DNA from 2 places in the Paenibacillus sp. 4624 genome. Region 1 is predicted to be linked to the other one. Evidence: riboswitches for the same ligand, from Rfam matches in the RefSeq annotation. Region 1 holds a riboswitch; the other holds the start of a gene.
The links. A riboswitch is a leader RNA that binds a small molecule or an ion and turns the genes downstream of it on or off. The one in region 1 is predicted to bind glycine.

Region 1 (10,797 bases):
GAATCCTTCCACGCTTGTACTGATTGACGAGATGGCGTCAGGCACAGATCCTGGAGAGGGCGTAGGACTTTCCATTGCCATGCTGGAGGAATTGCATCACCGGGGAGCAACCGTGGTGGCTACAACACATTTTGGGGAAATTAAACATTTTGCCTCAGCCACATCTGGATTTGAAAATGCACGCATGGAGTTTGACACCGTATCTCTCCAACCTCTGTATCGACTTCGGATCGGAGAAGCCGGTGAAAGTTATGCATATTCCATTGCGCTGAAGCTGGGCATGCCCGAGCATATCATCGATCGTTCCAAATCTGTTGTGGGTGAAGCTCTCACGAAGAACAAGATGCAAGATGTTGCAGAAGAACCGCAATCACAAACAGATGGTGAACTTCACACTACCGTGCCTGTCTCTATGGAACACAATGGATCTATAGAACATGATGCACATAAGTCCGTCCCAAGTGAGACTATCTCTTCAAACGATAGGTCTCCCGTCTCCGATCCGGCACCGGCACCAATACGTGCTTTTCGTAAAGGGGACCGTGTCTATGCAGCCTATCTGGATCAGGCAGGCATAGTAAGTGAAGAAGAGGATAACCACGGACAGATCGGAGTCATGATTCGAGGACGCAAACTAAAAATTCATAAGAAACGCCTGCGTCTGCACATTTCTGCTGATGAGTTGTATCCAGACAATTATGATCTCGACATTGTGCTGGAAAGCAAAGAAAACCGTAAAAAACGCAAACTTATGGGACGCAAACATGTCGAGGGATTACAAATTGAGCTGCCACCGGAAGAATGAAGGCTCGCCCTACAACGAAAAACAAACCGCGTATACGTTACACTCATACGAATTACTTACGGTGCAGATGGAGTAAGTCATTATTATAAAAGGCGGGTGCATAACTAATGTATTTGTTATACTAAAATCAACAAAAGGTCACTGCCCTGATTGCAAAACCATGAAAAAGGGGGGAGATAAGCAGTGTCTGATCAACAAGACAGCACTCCTAGCCAAACGCTCAATGCGCTGATATGTCCACTTTGCGGGGAAAGAAATGCTTGTGCCTATGCTGAAGGTAAACCACATTCGGAATGTTGGTGCGGCCATGTTTCCTTCCCCGAAGGTGTGTTTGAACGCATTCCAGCCGAGCAACGCGGCAAATCATGCATTTGTCAACGATGTTTGAAGAATGATGTACGTGAGCATGAGTAACTCTTTTGCTATAACCAGCTCTTATTCGCTAAAGCGATATGAAGAGCCGATTGTTAACTGGATCGAAAAATAAAAGAAACCATTCCCTCTCAAATGGAACTGCATCATGAATTTGAAGGGATGGTTTCTTTATATTCGGACTTAAGTTCGTTATTACGATTTGGCATCTATATTTTCATCTATATTTCTGTATAAACAGATAGATAAACTTACTAACGTCCCAGCCTTAGTGGATCCACGCTGAGCTTTCAATACACTTTGCCAGAATTCGATTACTGTTATACAAACCGATTACATCTGATTGTACTGCTTGACTGCTTCCACCAGTACCGGATGGTTCTCATCCATACCAGTATAGTGTGATAGTGCAGCTGCGACGCCTTTTTCACGGATCATGCTTTGCAGCTCGACCGCTTCAGGATCATCAGGCACATCAAACTTGCAGGCCGCCGCCATGCCCATGGCGAGATGTGTCACCGGCATGTCGTCTTCACGCGCCAGAAGCGCCGGGCGAACGAGACGATCATTCGGGGAGAGCTTGCGCAGGGGCGAGCGCCCCACACGGGTTACCTCGTCGGTCAGATAAGAATTAACAAACCGCCCCAGAATTTTTACAATATACTGCTCATGCTCTTCCGGGTTGAAGCCAAAGCGTTTTACCAGCACCTGACCCGTTTCCTGCAATGCCCCGTATACAACGGATTTCACCTTTTCATCGGCAATGGCCTTCTGAATGGTATCATATCCGTGCACATAGCCGATGTATGCGGCTACGCAGTGTCCCGTATTGACGGTAAACAGCTTCCGCTCAATGTACGGTTCCAGATCATCCACATAAACGACACCATCCATTGGTTGGAAAGCAGGTGCCATCTGCGAGCGATCTATAACCCACTCGTAAAAAGGCTCTACCTGAACATGCAACAGGTCTTCATGATTCTGGATGGGTACAATTCGGTCTACGGCTGAATTCGGAAAGTAAACATATTCATCAGCAAATGCACGAGCCTTCTCGTCCAGCAGAGCATATACATGCTCTTTCAGCTGCGCGCTTCCGCCGATTGCATTTTCACAAGCAATAATATGAAGCGGCTTTTGCACAGAACCTGCACGTCTTCTCTGCTCCAGACCTTCTGCGATTCCGGGTGCAATATGCTTTAGCACACCTACACCAACTGCGGTTGTAACCAGATCAGCATCCGCCACGGCCTTAGCAACCGTCTGCAACTCTCGCCCATCAATCGCTGTTACTCCGGTTACGGTCTCTTGATCTTTGCTTTCATTGGCAAGTTCTACGGTGTACTCCCCACGCTCCCGAAGAGCATTCACCAATTCCTGATTTACATCCGAGAACGTCACTTCATATCCGGCACGGGACAGAATCAAGCCAATAAATCCGCGTCCGATGTTACCTGCGCCAAAGTGGAGGGCCTTCATAGCTCCATTTCACTTTCTAGAATGGTGATTACTTCCTCAGCGGTTTTCGCATAGCGCAGTGCTTCCATATTTTCTTCCTCGGCACAGATCACCGCAATGCTCGTTAAAATCTCCATATGTTCGCCGCCCTGTGCCGCGATGCCAATGACCATATAAGCTTTTTCCTCTCCAAAATCGACCCCTTGCGGGAACTGAATCACCGAGATTCCGGTGGAGAGAATGAACGCTTTGGACTCTTTTGTACCATGCGGAATAGCCAGCCCATTGCCGACGTAAGTGGATACAATCTCTTCACGTTCAATCATTTTGTCAATGTAATCCGCAGTAATATGGCCTGCATCCTTCAAAATCTGTCCTGCCATACGAATCGCTTCATATTTATCCTGAGCCGTAGCGTTCATGATGACTTTGTCTTGTGTTAACATACTCATGTTATATACCTCCGATTTCATTTTTACTACGATAGAATCCAACCAATTCACGGGACAGGTAATGGATGATTTCATCCCTGTTTCCTTTGCCCAGCAGTGTAATCATCTCTTCTTGCAGAAGCAGTGCACTAATCTCGCTGAGTACCTCCAGACTTTCCTTGGACAACTCCTTTGGCCCCAGCATCAGCAATACATGACTGACACCTTCCGGATCCTCCACTGTTCGAAGCAGAGGTTCCTCAAGTTGAAAAAGACTGATGGACGGCTTGTAGATACTCTCGCTCCGTGTATGGAAAAGAGCGAGCTGAGTCCCCGGAATCTTTTGACTCCCCATCGATTCACGAACCTCAAGTAACTTGGCAACCTCGCCCGGGTCTTTCAATATGCCTGAGCGATGTGCAACCTTACACATCTCAAGCACACTTTGAGCAAAATCAAGATGAGTGTTATCCATCGCATGTACCTGGAACTTACCGATAATCCGTACAATTTCAAGCAGCGTTGCTTCCATTCCGTCCGCATCGGAGATTCTACGAGTGGTTGTCTCATTGCCCATGTCGCGGGATTTGCGATGCTGCCGCTGTAACGTTGTGGTTTTGATAAAATGCCGTAGACTTTCACTTTCCTCCGCTGTCAATAGCGGACTGACCTTGTAATACTGATCTTCCTCCATTGGCAAATCGACCGTAGACAACACCAGATCATATTCTTCGGTTGGCATTCGCGCGGCTTCGTACCAAGAGACGCTGTCTATAATCTGAATCTCTGGAAACTCCTTGGATAAACGACTGGATAGCATGCGCGAGGAGCCAATGCCACTGTTACATACAACGATGGCTCGAATATCTTGCTTTAACGCCCGCAATCGTTCTATGGATGCACCAAAGTGCATGACAAGAAAACCGATCTCCTCATCCGGAACTTCTGCCCCGGGCCATGCCTGTAACACGGACTTTTTCACTTGTTCGAAAAGGGTGTCATAATCCTTGCGAATCTGCTGTAGCAGTGGATTACGTATCATCTGATGCCCCTCAAGTCGCTCCATAACCGGCACCATATGTCCAATTAATCCTTCGCGCAGCAAGCGGTCTTCATGAAAGTCATAACCTGTTCTTTCCTGCATCTGGTCCGTAAGCGAATGCACTCTGTCCATCAGAATCAGATCATCGATCGGGAGCAGGCGTGAAGAATGAATCTGTTGCTCTGTCTCCGTAAGCAATTGGTGAAAATAAGCTTGCTCTTCATCCGGGAAGCCGACTCCAAGCTGTGAGGATAGAACACTGCAAAGGCGCGAAGCCATGAAAACTGGCACTCTCTCTTCATGTTGCTCCGCCACGGTTCCAGTGCCTGCAATCGTTCTTATCCCTGAGGAAGAACGTTCTATATTAAAACCTTTACGTATCCGAACCACAGCTGCCGATAACTGAATGAGCAGTTTCATGTACTGCCGTTCAGGTATTTTTTCAAGCCATTCGATATCCGGTTGCCATAATGCATTTTCAATGGTAAGTACGTCGCTATGACCGATCATACTGAGCAACTTTTGATTAACGATGGAGCCCCCTTGCTCAGGCTGTCTGCCAAAGAGATCCGACTCATCCAGTACTTCCAAAGCAAGCGCTGCAATGGCTCTGCGATGAATCGCTTCACTTCCGGTAATTTTCACACCATAGCCTCGCCTTCGAACAAGCTTCAGACCCGCCTGCCGAATGCGTGATTCCAGATCATCCAGATCGTTGGTGACCGTCGAAACGGTCACTTTCAGATCCGAAGCGAGAGCGAGCAGTTTGACCGGCTCAGCTTCATCCAGCAGGATGCAAAGCATGAAGAGCTTACGCTCTTCAGGCGTAAACTCTACATATTCATTACCCTCCAGTTTCTGGCGTAATGCACTGAGGTCATCTGAACCGGAATCAATGCGTATTCCGGTTCCCGACTTTTTTTCGAGGCGCATACCGAGTGGTTCAAGCCACTGCTCGATCATCAGCAGCTCACGATGCACGGTACGTGTACTCACTTTTACTTCAACGGCAATTTCACCCGCCGTGACTTCATGGGGATGCTCCAACAGGAATTCCACGATTTCACGTTGTCTTTTCGTAATACTCATATCTCAGCCTCCGGCTCTGGGAAAACGGCTGCCCTTGTTTGAAGATGGTTCGCAGTCTGCCCCCGTTTACTTCAAACGTTCAACAAGTGCGTCGTATTCCGGGCTTTTTAGGAAGTTGTCAATGGATATATGCTCTGCATTAGGTGCTACTGAACGTGCACGATCCGTTAGTGTTTTTTGCGTAATCACAACGTCTGCGTCTTGCGGAATTTCACTAATCGCCGTGTTAGTTACAGCAACGTCAATTCCTTCGGCTTTCATTTTTTTGCGCAGAATCGAAGCACCCATTGCACTGGAACCCATACCTGCATCGCAGGAGAAAACAATCTTTTTCACATCTGCTTTTGCCTTGGATGCAACGGAACTTGCGATATCTGCCGCTCTGTTCGCTTCCTGGTTATCCGCTGTGATGGCTGCATTTGCTGTATTGCCTTGGCTCTTCATATCTTTCATTCGGCTGGAGGCCGCTTCCAGATCTTCTTCCTTCTGTTTACCGGTTTTGAGTAGTAGAGAGGCAATCAGGAAGGAAACCACCGCTGCCACAATAACCCCTGCAAGCATCGGGATATATCCGCCTTTAGGTGTCAACAGGAAATAGGCAATGATACTGCCTGGTGATGGTGCCGAAACCAGTCCTGCGCCAGTTAGCATGAACGTTAACGTACCCGCTACACCGCCTGCAATGGCTGCCAGAATCAGAATCGGTCTCATCAGGATGTACGGGAAGTAAATCTCATGAATCCCGCCGAAGAAATGAATGACCACCGCACCAGGTGCAGAAGATTTTGCTACTCCACGTCCGAAGAAACAGTAAGCGAGCAAAATACCCAGTCCCGGTCCCGGGTTAGACTCAAGCATGTAAAGAACGGATTTGCCTAGTTCTCTTGCCTGATCTGTTGCGATTGGTGTTAAAATCCCGTGGTTAATGGCATTGTTCAGGAACAGTACTTTACCCGGTTCAATAATCAGATTGACAAGTGGCAGCAATCCCAGGTTCATCAAACCCTGTACGCCGGCAGACAACACTTTGCTGATGGCCTCAACTGCCGGCCCGATACCTAGCAAAGCAAAGATGCCCAAAATACCACCGATGATTCCTGCCGAGAAATTGTTGACCAGCATCTCAAAACCGGCTCTGATCTTGCCCTCAATGGATTTATCAAACTTCTTGATCACCCAAGCACCGAAAGGCCCCGCAATCATGGCTCCGAGGAACATTGGAATATCCGTTCCGACAATGACACCGATGGTCATAATCGCCCCGACGACACCCCCACGTGTGCCATGCACCATCGTACCCCCGGTATAACCGATCAGCAGCGGCAGCAAATAAGTAATCATCGGACCTACAAGCTGCTCTATTGTCGCATTCGGAAACCATCCTGTTTTGATAAACATCGCTGTAATTAATCCCCAAGCAATAAATGCCCCCATATTAGGCATGACCATACCGCTCAGGAATCGTCCGAAGCGTTGCACACCAACACGTAACCCACCTTTGGAATTGGATGTTTGATCCAAATTACTCATTGGTTTATCCTCCTTGAATCAAGTCATTATTTCGTATGAAAGGGGTATCATCGATCCCCTGCTGTAATCCTAAGCGAGAAACCCTTCCTCTTCAATCAAATGAAAGCGTACTTTCGTCATGAACAATGATGACAACATTGGATTATGTAATCGCTTTTAATCAGGAATATATGCTCAATCCGTTGATACACAAGGTTTTTCTTGCCTATGACTTTGTTCATATACAATATGCAGAGCAATAGAATAGCTTGGTCCTTTTGAATTTTTTTTATTCATGATTTTATGTCACTCCTACTTAACCCCCTCCATTATGCGCAAAAAAACAGCAAAAAACCTGCACAAGCTCCATAGCTCACGCAGGTTTAAAGAACAAGATTTTTATATTCAAGTGGGATTACACATATGTCAATAAGTACAAATCAACTAAACGATCCATTCTTTCCTACTCTTCGGTATGTTTAAGATATGCATCCGCATTCAGCAATGTGGATAATGCAGCTGTTACATCACCATCGACACGGATTTCGATCATCCAGCCTTCTTCATAAGGAGAGCTATTCACCAGTTCTGGCGAGTCCTGCAAAGCTTCATTCACTGCAACAATGGTGCCGCTGACGGGTGAGAACAGATCAGACACCGTTTTGACGGATTCAATCGTACCGATGCTGTCTTCTGCTTTTACACTGGCTTCAAGATCAGGCAATTCTACAAACACAATGTCACCCAGCTGATGCTGTGCGAACTCGGTAATGCCAATACGTACGGTATCCTCCCCTACGGTTTGCACCCATTCGTGCTCTTTACTGTACAGGAAATCATTTCTCAATTCGCTCATCGATATCCGCCTCGCTTTTCATTAATGAGTGCATGCGTTCTTTGACCTTCACCTTTTTCCCAAACAATAGCGTATGATATTTCAGATTCAAATGTCAAGTTAGCTCACAGTTTATTTCAATTTCGAGATCTCAACGTGTGTAACCTCACACTACTCTTTCTGCATATAATGGTGAATATTAGAATAGTAAGCGCACTCTTTTAAAATAAACGAACATTAATGAATAATCAGTATTAAATATTCGTATTTCACACAATTTCAATGATATCGTTCTTGACATCAGGAGTGGATTCACGTTTTAATGAGAAGAGCAACTGAAGTTAATTGGACTACGTATGAACCGCGGATGAATGTAAAGGGAGAGATTGCCCGCACACCCGGTTTGGGGATGTGCATGGGGCGGCGCCGAAGGAGTAAACCACCGACAAGCGGGGGTGAATCTCTCAGGCAAAAGGACTTTTACAGGACGCAACTCTGGAGAGCATCTAATCGTCCACTTCGGGACGTTATGATCACCCAAGGGGAAACCTGTCTGAATAAACGGCGGGGTAACTCTCAGGTACAAGGGACAGAGCCTAAGAATACAGCGTGCTACTTGGCATGCCGGTTCTTTGGCCTGTCCTTTTCCTTTTTCCCAAAAAATGAATTGCAGGTTCTAGAATCGTACTGAACATAACAAATGAAAAAATGTAAAATGGTTGGCTATTGACTCTTGATGACTAAAATGATTTAAGCATTAATTACTTGGCTCACAGATCCATGTTTCTATACTTGGCCTACTAACGGTCTATGATGAGGTGATCCGATGTCTGATTTGTTAAGAACACCACTCTTTCCCCTATATGCGCAATATGAAGGTGTACGTTGCATTGATTTTGGCGGTTGGGAGTTGCCCGTGCAGTTTAGTGGGATTCAAAAGGAACATGAAGCCGTGCGCGAGCGCGCCGGGCTGTTTGATGTATCCCATATGGGTGAATTCACTGTAACGGGTGAACAGGCGGAAGCCTTTTTACAACACATGATGACCAACGACGTGACCGCAATTGTACCAGGTCAGGCACAATACACGCTGATGTGTTATCCCGATGGCGGTGTAGTTGATGATCTGCTGATCTACAAGCTGGCGGAGCAACAATACATGCTGGTCGTTAATGCCTCTAATATCGACAAGGATTGGGCTTGGTTGCAGGAGCACATTATACCGGGCGTGAACATGACCAATGATTCCGAGCAAACGGCACTGCTTGCGCTACAAGGCCCCCTGTCGGTTGATATTTTGGCTAAGGTTATAGATACGAACGTGGATGCGGGCGCTATTGAACCTTTCCGCTTCGTACAGCATGCCGAGGTATGCGGAGTAAAGCTGCTACTGTCGCGCACCGGATATACAGGTGAAGATGGCTTTGAACTGTATGTTGCAGCAGATCAGGCGGCTCTCGTATGGAACGGGCTGATGGAAGCCGGTGCTGATGTAGGCCTCGTTCCAGCAGGACTCGGTGCGCGTGATACACTGCGATTCGAAGCGAAGCTGCCTTTGTACGGTCAGGAGCTGTCACCAACCATCTCTCCGCTGGAGGCAGGACTTGGCATGTTTGTGAAATTAAATACCGGACCTTTTATCGGACATCAAGCTTTGTTGCAACAAAAAAATGACGGCCCTGCCCGCAAGCTGATCGGCATCGAAGTGCTGGAGCGCGGCATTCCGCGGCCACATTACCCGATCTATGCGGACGGCGTTCAGATCGGTGAAGTGACAACCGGTACACAGTCGCCGACCTTGAAACGTAATCTGGGGCTTGCCTTGATTGACAGCAAGTATACTGCACTGGGTACACCACTGGAGATTGAGATTCGTGGGAAAAAGCTAAAAGCCGAGGTCGTCAAGACTCCTTTTCATAAACGGACACGTACGTTAAAGACACCTATCCAAGGAGCTGAGCAAGCATGAGCAAGCACCGCTACATCCCCATGACAGAACAAGACCAGAGCGCAATGCTGGCCACGATCGGCGTGGATACGCTTGAAGATTTATTCAAAGATATCCCGAAGGAGATTCGTTATCAGGGCGAGTTGCCTGTCTCCTCCAAGCTGGACGAATACGCATTAACACGCCATATGTCGAAACAAGCTGGCTCCAATGCCAACTTTGAGACACATGCCAGTTTCCTTGGCGCAGGCATCTATGACCATCACATCCCTTCTGTCATCAACCATGTCATTTCCCGTTCGGAGTTTTATACGGCTTACACCCCTTATCAGCCTGAGATCAGCCAAGGAGAATTACAAGCCATCTTCGAATTTCAGTCGTATATTTGCGAGTTGACAGGTATGGCGGTAGCCAATGCGAGTATGTATGACGGTGCGACAGCTTTTGCGGAAGCAGGCAATCTTGCCGCCGCAGCTACCCGTCGCAAACAGCTTATCGTATCTCGCACCGTTCACCCTGAAGCCCGTCAAGTATTGCAGGCGTACGCACATGGCCTGAGTCTGGAGATTGTAGAGATTGGTTATAAAGATGGGGTTACCGATTGGGATGCGCTGCAAGCAGCCATTTCGGACGATACTGCGGCGGTTATGATTCAAAGCCCGAACTTCTTTGGTGCCGTGGAAAATGTAAAACAGGCTGCCGACCTTGTGCACACGCACAAAGGACTGCTCGTGGTGAGCGCCAACCCGCTGTCGCTAGGTTTGCTGGAAGCCCCAGGCAAGCTGGGAGCCGACATCGTTGTAGGCGATGCGCAGCCCCTCGGAATCGCCGCTTCGCTCGGCGGACCCACTTGCGGATACTTCGCCGTATCCCAGGCTCACATGCGCCGGATTCCTGGTCGAATCGTCGGTCAGACGACCGATCGCAACGGCAAACGCGGCTTCGTGCTGACGCTGCAAGCACGTGAACAACATATTCGCCGCGAAAAAGCGACATCTAACATCTGTTCAAATCAGGCGTTGTTAGCACTTAGTGCTTCCGTCTATATGTCTACCATGGGAAGACAGGGCATGATTGATGTTGCTGATCTGAACTTGCAAAAGAGTCATTACGCTCTAAATACGTTAAAAGCCATTCCTGGGGTTAGACTCACTTTTAATGCCCCTACGTTTAACGAGTTCGTTATCCAGCTCCCTGAAGGAACCGATGTGGATGCTCTTCAGCTGAAACTGCTGGATGCAGGATTCATCGGCGGTTACGAACTCGGACGTGATTATCCAGAACTTGCTGGACATATGCTCATTGCTG
Region 2 (10,797 bases), on a different contig from region 1:
CACGGGTTTCGCCAATGTCTCCATCCAGATGTAGTGACCATCCTTGTGCAGCACCCTCATCTTGCACCCATTACCAATATTCGAAATGGGCAAAGGGTCAGGATAATCCCCCGGGTAACAGTAAGATTTAAATGATTTTCCTGTGACTTCCTCCGGCTCATAACCAAGCAGTGTACGAACAGATGGAGACACATACAGGAGTTCGCCATCTATGGCACAGGTTGTAATCAGATCTTGTGCATGCTCGGCCAGCACCTGATACTTCTCCTGTGTCTCCTGCAGTTCCTGCTCGATGATAACCTTGTCCGTGACATCCTTGGCAATTCCGTAGATGCCGACGACCTCATCACCTTCTGTTATTGGTATATAGGTCACCTGTGCATGTTTCACAGTACCATCTTTATGATAAAACGCCATCGATTCACTGACTGAATGTCCAGCCAGCACTTCTTCAATGAATTGTACTCGTCTCTTTTCACTTTCAGGCGGGCTGATGCGATCCCGACTCACCCCTGCAAGCTCTCCAATTTTGTAGCCGGATAACCGTTCAAAGGAAGGGTTAGCATCCATATGATTCCCTTCAACGTCCATCACATAGATGGCATCCGGGTGGTTAAAAAACAATGATCGGTAAGAGCTACCCTCAGAAATAATTCGTTTCAGGGTTTCCGTTTTATTACGCTCCAAAGGCTTACCCCTCTTTTCTCAGCCAAAATCTTCTTTTCACACTGCATATACGCCACTTCTGGCTGTAACAGGCTTACCCTCGAATAACCATGTTCGACTGACTAGAAACAGCTTTTTTTATTTTACCAGATTCTCGTCTCATTTTGCTTATCAAATAGGATAAAATTCACATCACTGGGCATGCAAAAGATGGAATTATATCTTTATCGCATAATATAAAAAAACTGAGACTGTCTGCATACCAAATCATTGGATGCGCAGCCTCAGGAAGGTTCATTTGTTATTCTCATCGTACTTAAGCTTTATACTTCCTTCTTCGAAAAATAAATCATGCCAATCGCAATAAACAACGCGGCGCTCCCCCCAACTACGGTCAAAAGTGTACCGAGCGGAACATTGAATGCACCGAACCCTGTGCCCTCGATGGGAAGCATCAGAATCATCGGCTGTGCCCATGGATAATATGGCCCATACGTTGCGGAGTTTGCAACCAAAATATTAGGTATCGTTAGCGCAAAATTCAAGGCAAGCGGCGCGGCGAAGCTGCTCCAGATCAGAGACACAAACATCTGTAATGCCGCCAGCGGGATACATGCCAGAAGTCCAAGCAGCATTTTGCTGACAAGGAATCCCCAAGGTACCGGGGTTGCCATGCCATGGATTAACCCTGTCAATACGATACTTCCGAATAGAAGCAACTGTGTACCAGCCAGGAGCAGTAACACAATCGTGAATTTGCCTAAATACACACCTGTACGTGTAAGTGGCAAAACCAAGAGTTGTTTCCATCCGCCCCCTGCATGTTCAAAACGACATACAAATGAGGTGAATACACCTGTTAGCATCGGTAACAAAAGCATACCATGAATCATCACCATGGCTGACATCAATGCTCTCCAGTCACCCGATGGGGAAGACAGCAGACCAATGAGCAGTGCGATTAACGGACTGATCAGAACCAAAAGCGAGATCGGCGATTTTGCCATTTTCAAACGTTCCGCAGATAAGATACGAAAATAGGTTGCTGCAAAATTCATATCAGGCCACATCCTTCCGGCTGAAGTGTATCATACCTGTCAGCAGAATGATGATTGCTAAACCTGCACCCATTCCTGCGTATAGGTACGCGTTAGGCGCACTCCAAGCCATTTGTGCCCAAGCAAGTGGAAAATGTGGAGAGATGCTGAGTGAAAACATACCGGTGATGGCAAGAATAATGCCGAATGTAACCGGTAGCGCCTGATTTTTGGATACCAGCGTAAACCATAATTCAATGGACAATACAGGCAGTGCGCCTGCAAGCGGCATAAGCCCCAGCTTCAGCGCCTGTGCCCACGGTATATCTTTGGCATCGAAACCAAGCACAAGCCCCAGTCCAACAACCCCCGCGGTTAACAACAGACATGATATCATTAGCAGCACACAAGCCAGCAGAAACTTTGCAAGATAAACGGCTGGTCTTTTAATCGGCATCGCCAAAAGTTGCTTCCACGACCCCTGCTCATGCTCTATTCCAGCTATCATCGAACTCAGAATGGTCGCACCCAGCATTAAAGCGAGTGGCACAAAAACAATTACGTTACCCAGCAGACCTCCCCACAAATTATCGGCATACTGCTCTTTCAGATAATCCAGTCGTAATCCGAAATTCAAAGCCTGCATGGCCGTTAACCCGATTGGGGCAAGAAACACCAGAAACCAGATGCCTTTGCCACGAATTTTAAGCCAGTCGGCTGACAATGCACGTCCTGTCATAGCGAAGCCCCCTCGCCAATGACACGCATGAAGAGATCCTCCAAAGACTGTCTCTGTTCTTCGACCCGGTATACATCATGATCCTGTTCAATTAAACGACGCACCAGCAGTGCAACTGCGCTGTTATCCATGTAGGGGAAGGTAAGCTCAGCACCCTGCCTCTGACCAAATTGCCCCTGCTCACGAGCAAGCTTCATGGCTGCCTCCGGTTCCGACACCGTAAGCCTGATTGAGCTGCCTGTCTGACTATGCAGACTTGCCATCGTATCCTGCATCACCATTTTGCCATCTCGTATAATGCCGACACGGCTCGCCATCTGCTCGACTTCACTCAGCAAGTGACTGGATACAAGAACAGTGATGCCATGCTCCAGCGGCATACGTTTGATGAGTTCCCGAATCTCCTGAATCCCCGCTGGGTCAAGTCCGTTCGTTGGCTCATCCAGAATAAGCAATTCCGGTTCACCGAGCAGCGCGCTGGCAATACCCAAACGCTGTTTCATGCCAAGGGAATACCCTTTTACATTTCGTTTAGCATCTTTCGTCAGATCAACAATAGATAACACTTCCGCAATCCTTGACTTGGGTACATTGATGATGCGACGCAGCACCTCAAGATTCTCTACCGCATTCAGATGACCATAATACGAGGGGTACTCTACCAAAGAACCTACGCGACGCAAAATGTCCATACGGTCCTTACGAATATCTTTGTCGAAGACCCTGATGACCCCTTTGGTCGGTTTGATCAAGCCAAGAAGCATGCGGATCGTTGTTGTTTTGCCGGCACCGTTGGGACCAAGGAAGCCGTAGATATCTCCCTTTTTAATATGAAGATCAAGTTCACGAACCGCCGCGCGGTCCTTGTATGTTTTCCATAAATTCGCTGTTTGAATAATATTTTCGCTCATTCATCATCACCTCGGAACTATCGTAACCCTCCAAGGTTAAAGCAAGCGTACGTCCAAGGTTAAGTTTAGTTTAAAAAGAAACCTCTTCTCCCTGCGTTCAAACTTCCCGATCATTCTCTTTGCCGCTGTATAGATAGGTGCGGACACCCGCATCCGAGCTATCTACCCGCTTCCGCAAACCCATCTCACGAATCAGCAAATCGACAATGGACAAGCCAAGTCCTGTGCCCTTCGTACCCGAATCCGGTTGAATCCCCGGCCCGCGATCCTCGATCACTACGGCAGTTCGGCCCTGAATCTGCTCCGTGAAAATGCGAATATACTTTCCGCTCGCCGCATGACGAACTACATTTTGGAACAGATTATCCAGCACACGCCGTAGCCCTTGCGCATCTACATCCCAGATTAGCGGAGTTTCAGGCAGATCGATATCGATCTCAAACTCTTCCTTCTCCCACACCGGATACCATGAAGCAGCAGCTTCTCTTATCATACGCAGTGCATCCTTCTGCTCCAGTTTTAAAGTGTATCTTCCACTAGTCAGCAGATTATACGTGAGCAAATTGTCGATCAGTTCACCAAGATCCTGTATCTTGCCTTCCATCCGACTCAGTGCCCGCACGCCTTGCTCACTTAGGTTTTCTTTATGCAGTGCATGCATATGTCCGCGAATTACCGTCAACGGTGTTCTCAGGTCATGTGATAAACCTGCCACCAGCCGTTTGCGAAGCTGCTCCTCTTCCCGCTCACGCTGGAGGCTATCCGTTAACTGATATACCATCTGGTTAAAGGATTCCTCCAAATGTCCAATTTCATCCGATCTGTTAATGTCCACTGGAAGCGGTATGCCCTCCTTGCTCGGGGTAACCATGGCAGATTGCAAGTGAATCAGTCGTTTGCGAATTTTAGCAAAGAACAGAACGGACATCACAATAAAGATCACAAACACAATCAGCATCACTGCTCCAAAATAGATGAATTCTAATAGCCCGTTATTGGTGAGGTTTTGAATGAGCTCACGAGGGACTTCAATCACCATAAACCCTTGTCCCTTATTCACATTTCCTCCGCCAATAAAAGAAACCACGGTTAGAGGATCGCGATAGAAGGCTTGCTTCATAAACTGAACCGCATCATTTGGTGTCCATATTGCCGGGATTCGAGTCTCTGCTTTTTCTCCAGTTGCCAATGACCACTTCAGAATGACATCTGTATTTAAAGACTCCGGCTCCCCTTCCGAGGTGACTGAAGGATTTAATGACTTAGATTTTAGTACCTCCGCCTCTTCACCACCAAGCACTAACATCGTTCTGCCTGCCGCATCTACACGATACATAGCTGATTTAGGGTATTTCTCCTGCAGTTCTTTCATCCGTTTATCTATGATTTGGTCAGAAGCCCCGCCCAGTTTTTTGGATTCCATGGCCCACAGTTCGGTAATTTGGTCAGCGTTTCCGTAAGGCGCTTCTTCACTAGAGCTTACGTTATTGATGACCACAATAAAAGCCGTTGCTACCAGCGGCACCACAACAGGTACAAACAGTACCGCTGCCAAAATCAGAAGCATGTATCTGGACATCAGAGATCGCCCAAACTTTATTTTGGGACGGATAGGCTGTTCTGTTTTACTGCCTCTGTTCAGTTCAGACTTTCTTAACTTCCGTTCTCTAATCCACTTCATCATGGTTTCTTCACGCGATAGCCAACACCGCGTACCGTCTGAATAATGACAGGATTGGCCGGATCAAGTTCCAACTTCTCGCGCAGATGCCGGATGTGCACCATCAACGTTTTGTCCCCATCCAGATAAGACTCGTTCCAAACCGCCTCATAGATCTGTTCTTTGGTGCGGATCATGCCCATATGCCGAAGTAAATAAGCGAAGATGTGGAACTGTTTACCCGATAAAATAATCTCTTCCCCTGTCTGTTCATTGACGATCCGGTTATCCCGCTCATAGATCGACAGATGATCCAGTTTAAGTACCGCTTCACTTGAAGCTACCGCTCCTGCCTTCCGCAGTTGAACCTCAATTCGCGCTGCAAGCTCGTCCGGATGAAACGGTTTGGTCACGTAATCATCGGCAAAATCAAGTCCATGCAACTTGTCATCAATGGATGTTCTGGCCGAGAGCATGACGATGGGCACAGCAGGATATTCTTTTTTTAATCGCTGGCCTACCGTAAATCCGTCCAACCCTGGCAACATGACATCCAGGATGACTAGGGCGCAGTCTGCCACTGCCTCGGTGGCCCCTTCACCACTCCCAAGCCAAACGACCTCATATCCACGCTCCTCCAAGTCTTCTCTCACCCATGTTGCGATTTCCGTATCGTCCTCAATGTATAACAGTTTGGTTTTCATCTATGTACTCGTTTCCTTTCCATCCTCATTGGGTTAATGATATACCTGGGCAGCATTACTTATCTATATGAATTTTATGCCCTTTAATTTTGAATGGGCGAGCTTTCGCACCAGATTAAATTCAAGCCCGAATGCACAAGCTACAATGTTCGTTGTCTAGGTTTCAGTGCATTCCATGTCACTCGTTTGGAGCCAGTCCCCTCTGTTCATACCCTATTATAACGCAATCTGCAGTCACGTAATATGAAGCTATACCATTGAGCATGATGTCTACATACCACCTGTACTACTAGCATATTTAATCTACATTAAATTAATTGGTTTCTGCTTACTTCATTCATATCGGACAGGAGGAATTACATATGCTGCTTGAAGCCATCTTTCACCAACCGAAACGAAACTGGGCCTATGCCTATGATCAGGATACGATTCGTCTGCGTCTGCGTGCCAAAAAGAATGATCTCACCGAGGTGTATGCTCTGACTGGAGACAAATACGCGTGGGAGGAAACAAGAGATATGGTTCCTCTGACCAAATTGACGTCAGACTCTATGTTTGACTACTACGAGGGGGAAGTGAAACCTCCGTATCATCGATTGAAGTATGCTTTTTTGCTCAAAAGTGGAAAAGAACACATCTGGATGACCGAGACGGATTTCCAAGAGGAGGAGCCGGATGATCCAGGCCGCATGTTCCAATTCCCGTATCTTCATGCCGGAGCTGTATTCACACCCCCAGCGTGGGTGAAAGATGCTGTGTTTTATCAGATTTTCCCCGAGCGGTTTGCCAATGGCAACCCGGATATCAATCCCGAAGAGGTTGAACCTTGGGGTGGTGAACCCACACCCTTTAATTTCTTTGGCGGTGACCTGCAGGGCGTAATCGACCACCTCGATTACCTCAGTGAATTGGGCATTAATGCGATTTATTTCACGCCAATTTTTGAAGCCACAACCAATCATAAATATGATACCGAAGACTATCTGCGTGTAGACCGCCATTTCGGTGATGCTGACACGGTGAAGCGTCTGGTGAAGTTGTGTCATGAACGTGGTATTCGTGTGCTGCTGGATGCCGTGTTTAATCATTCTGGTAAAACGTTTGCTCCTTTTGTTGACGTACAAAAGCATGGTGCTCAGTCCAAATACAAGGACTGGTTTCACGTACATGAATTCCCGTTGGACGTGAAGGATGGCATTCCAACTTATGAGACATTTGGCTTTGAACCTCATATGCCCAAATTGAATACAGAGAATCCAGATGTGAAGGCCTACTTGCTCGAAGTAGCCGAATATTGGATCAAGGAAGTTGGTACGGACGGCTGGCGTCTTGATGTGGCTGATGAAGTGGATAATGCTTTCTGGAGAGATTTTAGACGAGTTGTTAAAGCGGCCAACCCGGATGCCTATATATTGGGTGAGATATGGAATGAATCTTCTTCCTGGCTGCAAGGTGACCAGTTCGATGCCGCCATGAACTATCCGTTCACCGCTGCCGTCAATCATTTCTTTGTGGAAGATAAGATGCACGCGGAACAATTCGCGAGTGCCCTTGGCCGCCAGCTATCCCGCTACCCACTTCAAGCGAGCGAGGTGGCATTCAACTTGCTCGACAGTCATGACACCCCGCGCCTGCTCACCTTGTGTGAGGGCGATCAACGCAAGATGAAGCTGGCTGCCTTGTTCCAGTTCAGTTATATGGGAGCCCCATGTATCTATTATGGTGACGAGATTGGGCTCGACGGCGAACATGATCCGGGATGCCGCAAATGCATGGAGTGGGACGAAGCGAAGCAGGATCGGGAGCTACTTCACTTTTATCAAAAGTTGATTGCTCTGCGCCATGCTCATCCTGCACTGCGTGCAGCAGGAACCATTCGTTTCCTGCAAGCTCAGGAAGGCGGCAGCCAGCTTGTGATGGAGCGGCAAAGTGACGAGGAACGCATCCTCATTCTGTTCAACCGTTCTGAGGAAACGGCCATCGTTGAACTGGACGCAGGGGAGCAGCCTTGGACGGAACTGTTTGAGGGCAACCATCGCACCGCTCTGGAAGACGGTATGCTTGCGATTGAACTGCCTGCTTACGGATATGCCGTGATTCGCACAGAAATAAAGTAGATGGAATTTTGAAACTCACCATAACTAACTGCCTTCTCCAATTATGATGGGTTGATTGCTATCTGGCTGGTTTAGGCACACTGAACAAACAAGCGTCTCGCATAACCTGAGCAAACCAGGTTCGCGGACGCTTGTTTGTTATGATGGAAAAACGACTTAGCATGCTCTATTACTACTTGTTGATCGGGTCCTGGTTGTATGCTCCTGAGCTATCTGACCTATCCTGTATATGATCCGACTTGCTATTCTGCCTCTGAGCCTGTTTGTGATGTTTCGGATGTCTCATCCGGCACTCGTTTGGCTTTGGGTTTCGCCAGCTTCTCCATCATCTTGCGGCCTGTAGGTGTCTGAGCGAGCCCACCTTGTGCTGTCTCGCGGTGACGACTTGGCATCGCACTGCCTACCTCCAACATAACGTCGATGACTTCGTCAGACGGAATGGCACTGCGTACACCAGCAAGTGCCATATCTGCGGCAGCCAGTGCAGTAACGGCACCGAGTCCATTGCGAACGATGCATGGAATCTCTACAAGGCCAGCAACCGGATCACAGATGAGGCCTAGTGTATTTTTCAAAGCCAATCCTACAGCATGCACCACCTGCTCTGGTGTTCCTCCGCGAAGCTCTACCATCGCGCCGGCAGCCATGCCGATCGCCGAACCTACCTCCGCCTGACAACCGCCCTCAGCCCCAGAGATAAATGAATTGTTGGCAATTACGTAACCGATAGCTCCGGCGCAAAACAATCCATTCACCAGATGTTCATCCGTCCAGCCAAATCGTTCTTGGGAGCTGATAAATACACCAGGAATGATGCCACAGGAGCCCGCTGTTGGCGTAGCCACGATCCGTCCCATAGAGGCATTCACTTCCGATACACATAACGCATAGGCCATGGCAAGGGCTGAAGCATCGCCAGAGCATGTTTCACCTTGGCGAATATATTCGGCCATCTTCTTCCCATCCCCACCCGTCAGTCCGCTACGTGAGGTGGTATCTTCTGTAAGTCCTTTGCGTACCGCTTCTTTCATCACCTGATAGTACTCCGACATCTGCTTTACCACGTCTGTTTCGGGTGTATTGGTCTCCTGTACCTGCTCTTCAATCATCAACTGTGCAATTGTTTTGGACTCCGCAGTGCAGATGGTGTTCAATTCATGTAGATGTTTAAACCGCATCCGAATCACCCCCTCTCTTCAGATCAATCACACGAATGTCCAGCATATGATCCAAAGAACGCAACTTGTTCAACGTGTCTTCACTCGGTGGTGCATCCATCTCCATTGCTGTTAGTGCCTCACCATCACGAGCCTTTCGATCCACTTGCATATAGCCGATATTCACTCCGGATGAGCTAATGGCGGAGGTCACGGATGCCAGCACACCTGCTTTATCAGCATGACGCAACACAAGTGTTGGAAACTCTCCACTGATCTGTACGCGAAAATCATTTAACGCATGTACAGACACACTGCCGCCGCCGATGGAAGCACCTACTAATGAGCATTCCCGTTCTCCGTGCCATAATTCAATCTTCACTGTATTTGGATGAGGCGCTGGCAGACCGCTGGTGTAAAATTCAACCTCCATGCCCGCTTCGGCCGCATATTGCTCTGCATCAGGGATGCGCGGATCATCCGTGACATAATCGAGCAAACCGCCAATGAGCGCCAGATCCGTCCCGTGCCCTTGATAGGTATCCGCAAATGAACCGTATAACGTGAGCCGCGCACGATCCGGTGTGCATCCCAGCCATTGACGTGCAATCCGGCCCAGCCTTGCAGCACCCGCTGTATGTGAACTTGACGGTCCCGTCATCGACGGGCCAATAATTGAAAAAACATCTTTAAATCGCACTTTTAACCCTCCAATTGGTTTTGTCATCAACATCTGGACAAGACCCACCACAATGTTCCTGATTTACTGAATGATGACATTAAAAAAGGACAGAAGAAGGCCGTTAGCCCTCCCTCTGTCCTTGATACCTGAGAGTTTCATGATCACAGCAATCGGGAGAACGAGGTCAAGTGCGTTTCAGTACAAGACGGTTCTCCAAGCTAAGAATCATATACCCCTTGGGTGGCGCATGTTGCGCACTCTCCAGAGCTGCGTCCAACGACGGTACATTTACCTGAGAGATTGACCACTGCGCCGGGTGCGCAGGAGCTTGCTCCTTCGGTGCCTGAACATCACGCCAATAATGCCTGGCACGTTCAAGTCTCTCCCGCTCGTTATCATTCGCTGTTATATCATTTAATTCTAGTGAAGTATTGAACGCTGAATTTACGAACCATGTATAAGATTAGAGTAATGTACAGTATCGGATATGTCAACAAAGGTGACCCGTATCATAAAACGGACGCTCATTTTAACTGAATGCAATGGCATTGATATTTCTCACTTGTGCTGAAGCACTTGTGACACTTGTAGTTGTAACAAACGAAATGCTTATAGTATAAACGTTGGTTGTTGTAGAAGTCGCTGTATCTACATAAGTGTTGGAAGAAAGGAAATTTAACGTTCCCGCAGCATTCCCCGTTCTGGAGAGCAACAGTTGGTTAATCAACACTCCGTTCACTCTGAGGTTAATATTATATGCAATACTCCAGTTGGACCCCACAACTATTGAAATTTGTGTACTGTTATCAATTTTCACTCTCTGGCCTGTCACGACAGGTACATTGAGTGTCTGAATTGTCGTTTCAGCCACTAACGAAAGAGCTAATGATGATGTCTGACTGTCAGCAAACAAAGAGGAGCTCGCTGGCGCAGAAGCCGCTGTAGATCCTGTTGCACCCGTAGCACCTGTGACTCCCGTTGCTCCTGTTGCTCCGGTTATACCTGTCGCTCCTGTGCCACCAGTGGCTCCGGTCGCCCCCGTCACACCTGTTGTTCCCGTCACTCCCGTGACTCCGGTTATACCTGTCGCTCCTGTGCCACCAGTGGCTCCGGTCGCCCCCGTT

Region 2: it holds a riboswitch for glycine, as region 1 does, so the genes downstream of both, sdaAB (L-serine ammonia-lyase, iron-sulfur-dependent subunit beta) here and gcvT (glycine cleavage system aminomethyltransferase GcvT) in region 1, are expected to answer to the same signal.

Annotation. Positions count from the first base shown of each region.
Region 1 is NZ_JBNDJR010000001.1:93,115-103,911, reverse strand. Features, by position in the region: gene ABIE27_RS00510 (endonuclease MutS2) at 1-805, shown strand, start outside; gene ABIE27_RS00505 (cysteine-rich CWC family protein) at 989-1,219, shown strand; gene ABIE27_RS00500 (mannitol-1-phosphate 5-dehydrogenase) at 1,511-2,656, opposite strand; gene ABIE27_RS00495 (PTS sugar transporter subunit IIA) at 2,653-3,087, opposite strand; gene ABIE27_RS00490 (BglG family transcription antiterminator) at 3,089-5,197, opposite strand; gene ABIE27_RS00485 (PTS mannitol transporter subunit IICB) at 5,264-6,727, opposite strand; gene gcvH (glycine cleavage system protein GcvH) at 7,170-7,562, opposite strand; glycine riboswitch at 7,909-8,031, shown strand; glycine riboswitch at 8,035-8,136, shown strand; gene gcvT (glycine cleavage system aminomethyltransferase GcvT) at 8,368-9,510, shown strand; gene gcvPA (aminomethyl-transferring glycine dehydrogenase subunit GcvPA) at 9,507-10,797, shown strand, end outside.
Region 2 is NZ_JBNDJR010000014.1:131,250-142,046, forward strand. Features, by position in the region: gene ABIE27_RS26700 (PAS domain-containing hybrid sensor histidine kinase/response regulator) at 1-687, opposite strand, end outside; gene ABIE27_RS26705 (ABC transporter permease) at 990-1,724, opposite strand; gene ABIE27_RS26710 (ABC transporter permease) at 1,726-2,442, opposite strand; gene ABIE27_RS26715 (ABC transporter ATP-binding protein) at 2,439-3,353, opposite strand; gene ABIE27_RS26720 (HAMP domain-containing sensor histidine kinase) at 3,451-5,037, opposite strand; gene ABIE27_RS26725 (response regulator transcription factor) at 5,034-5,717, opposite strand; gene ABIE27_RS26730 (alpha-glycosidase) at 6,080-7,834, shown strand; gene sdaAA (L-serine ammonia-lyase, iron-sulfur-dependent, subunit alpha) at 8,077-9,012, opposite strand; gene sdaAB (L-serine ammonia-lyase, iron-sulfur-dependent subunit beta) at 9,002-9,691, opposite strand; glycine riboswitch at 9,805-9,940, opposite strand; glycine riboswitch at 9,945-10,071, opposite strand; partial or broken gene ABIE27_RS26745 (collagen-like triple helix repeat-containing protein) at 10,203-10,797, opposite strand, start outside.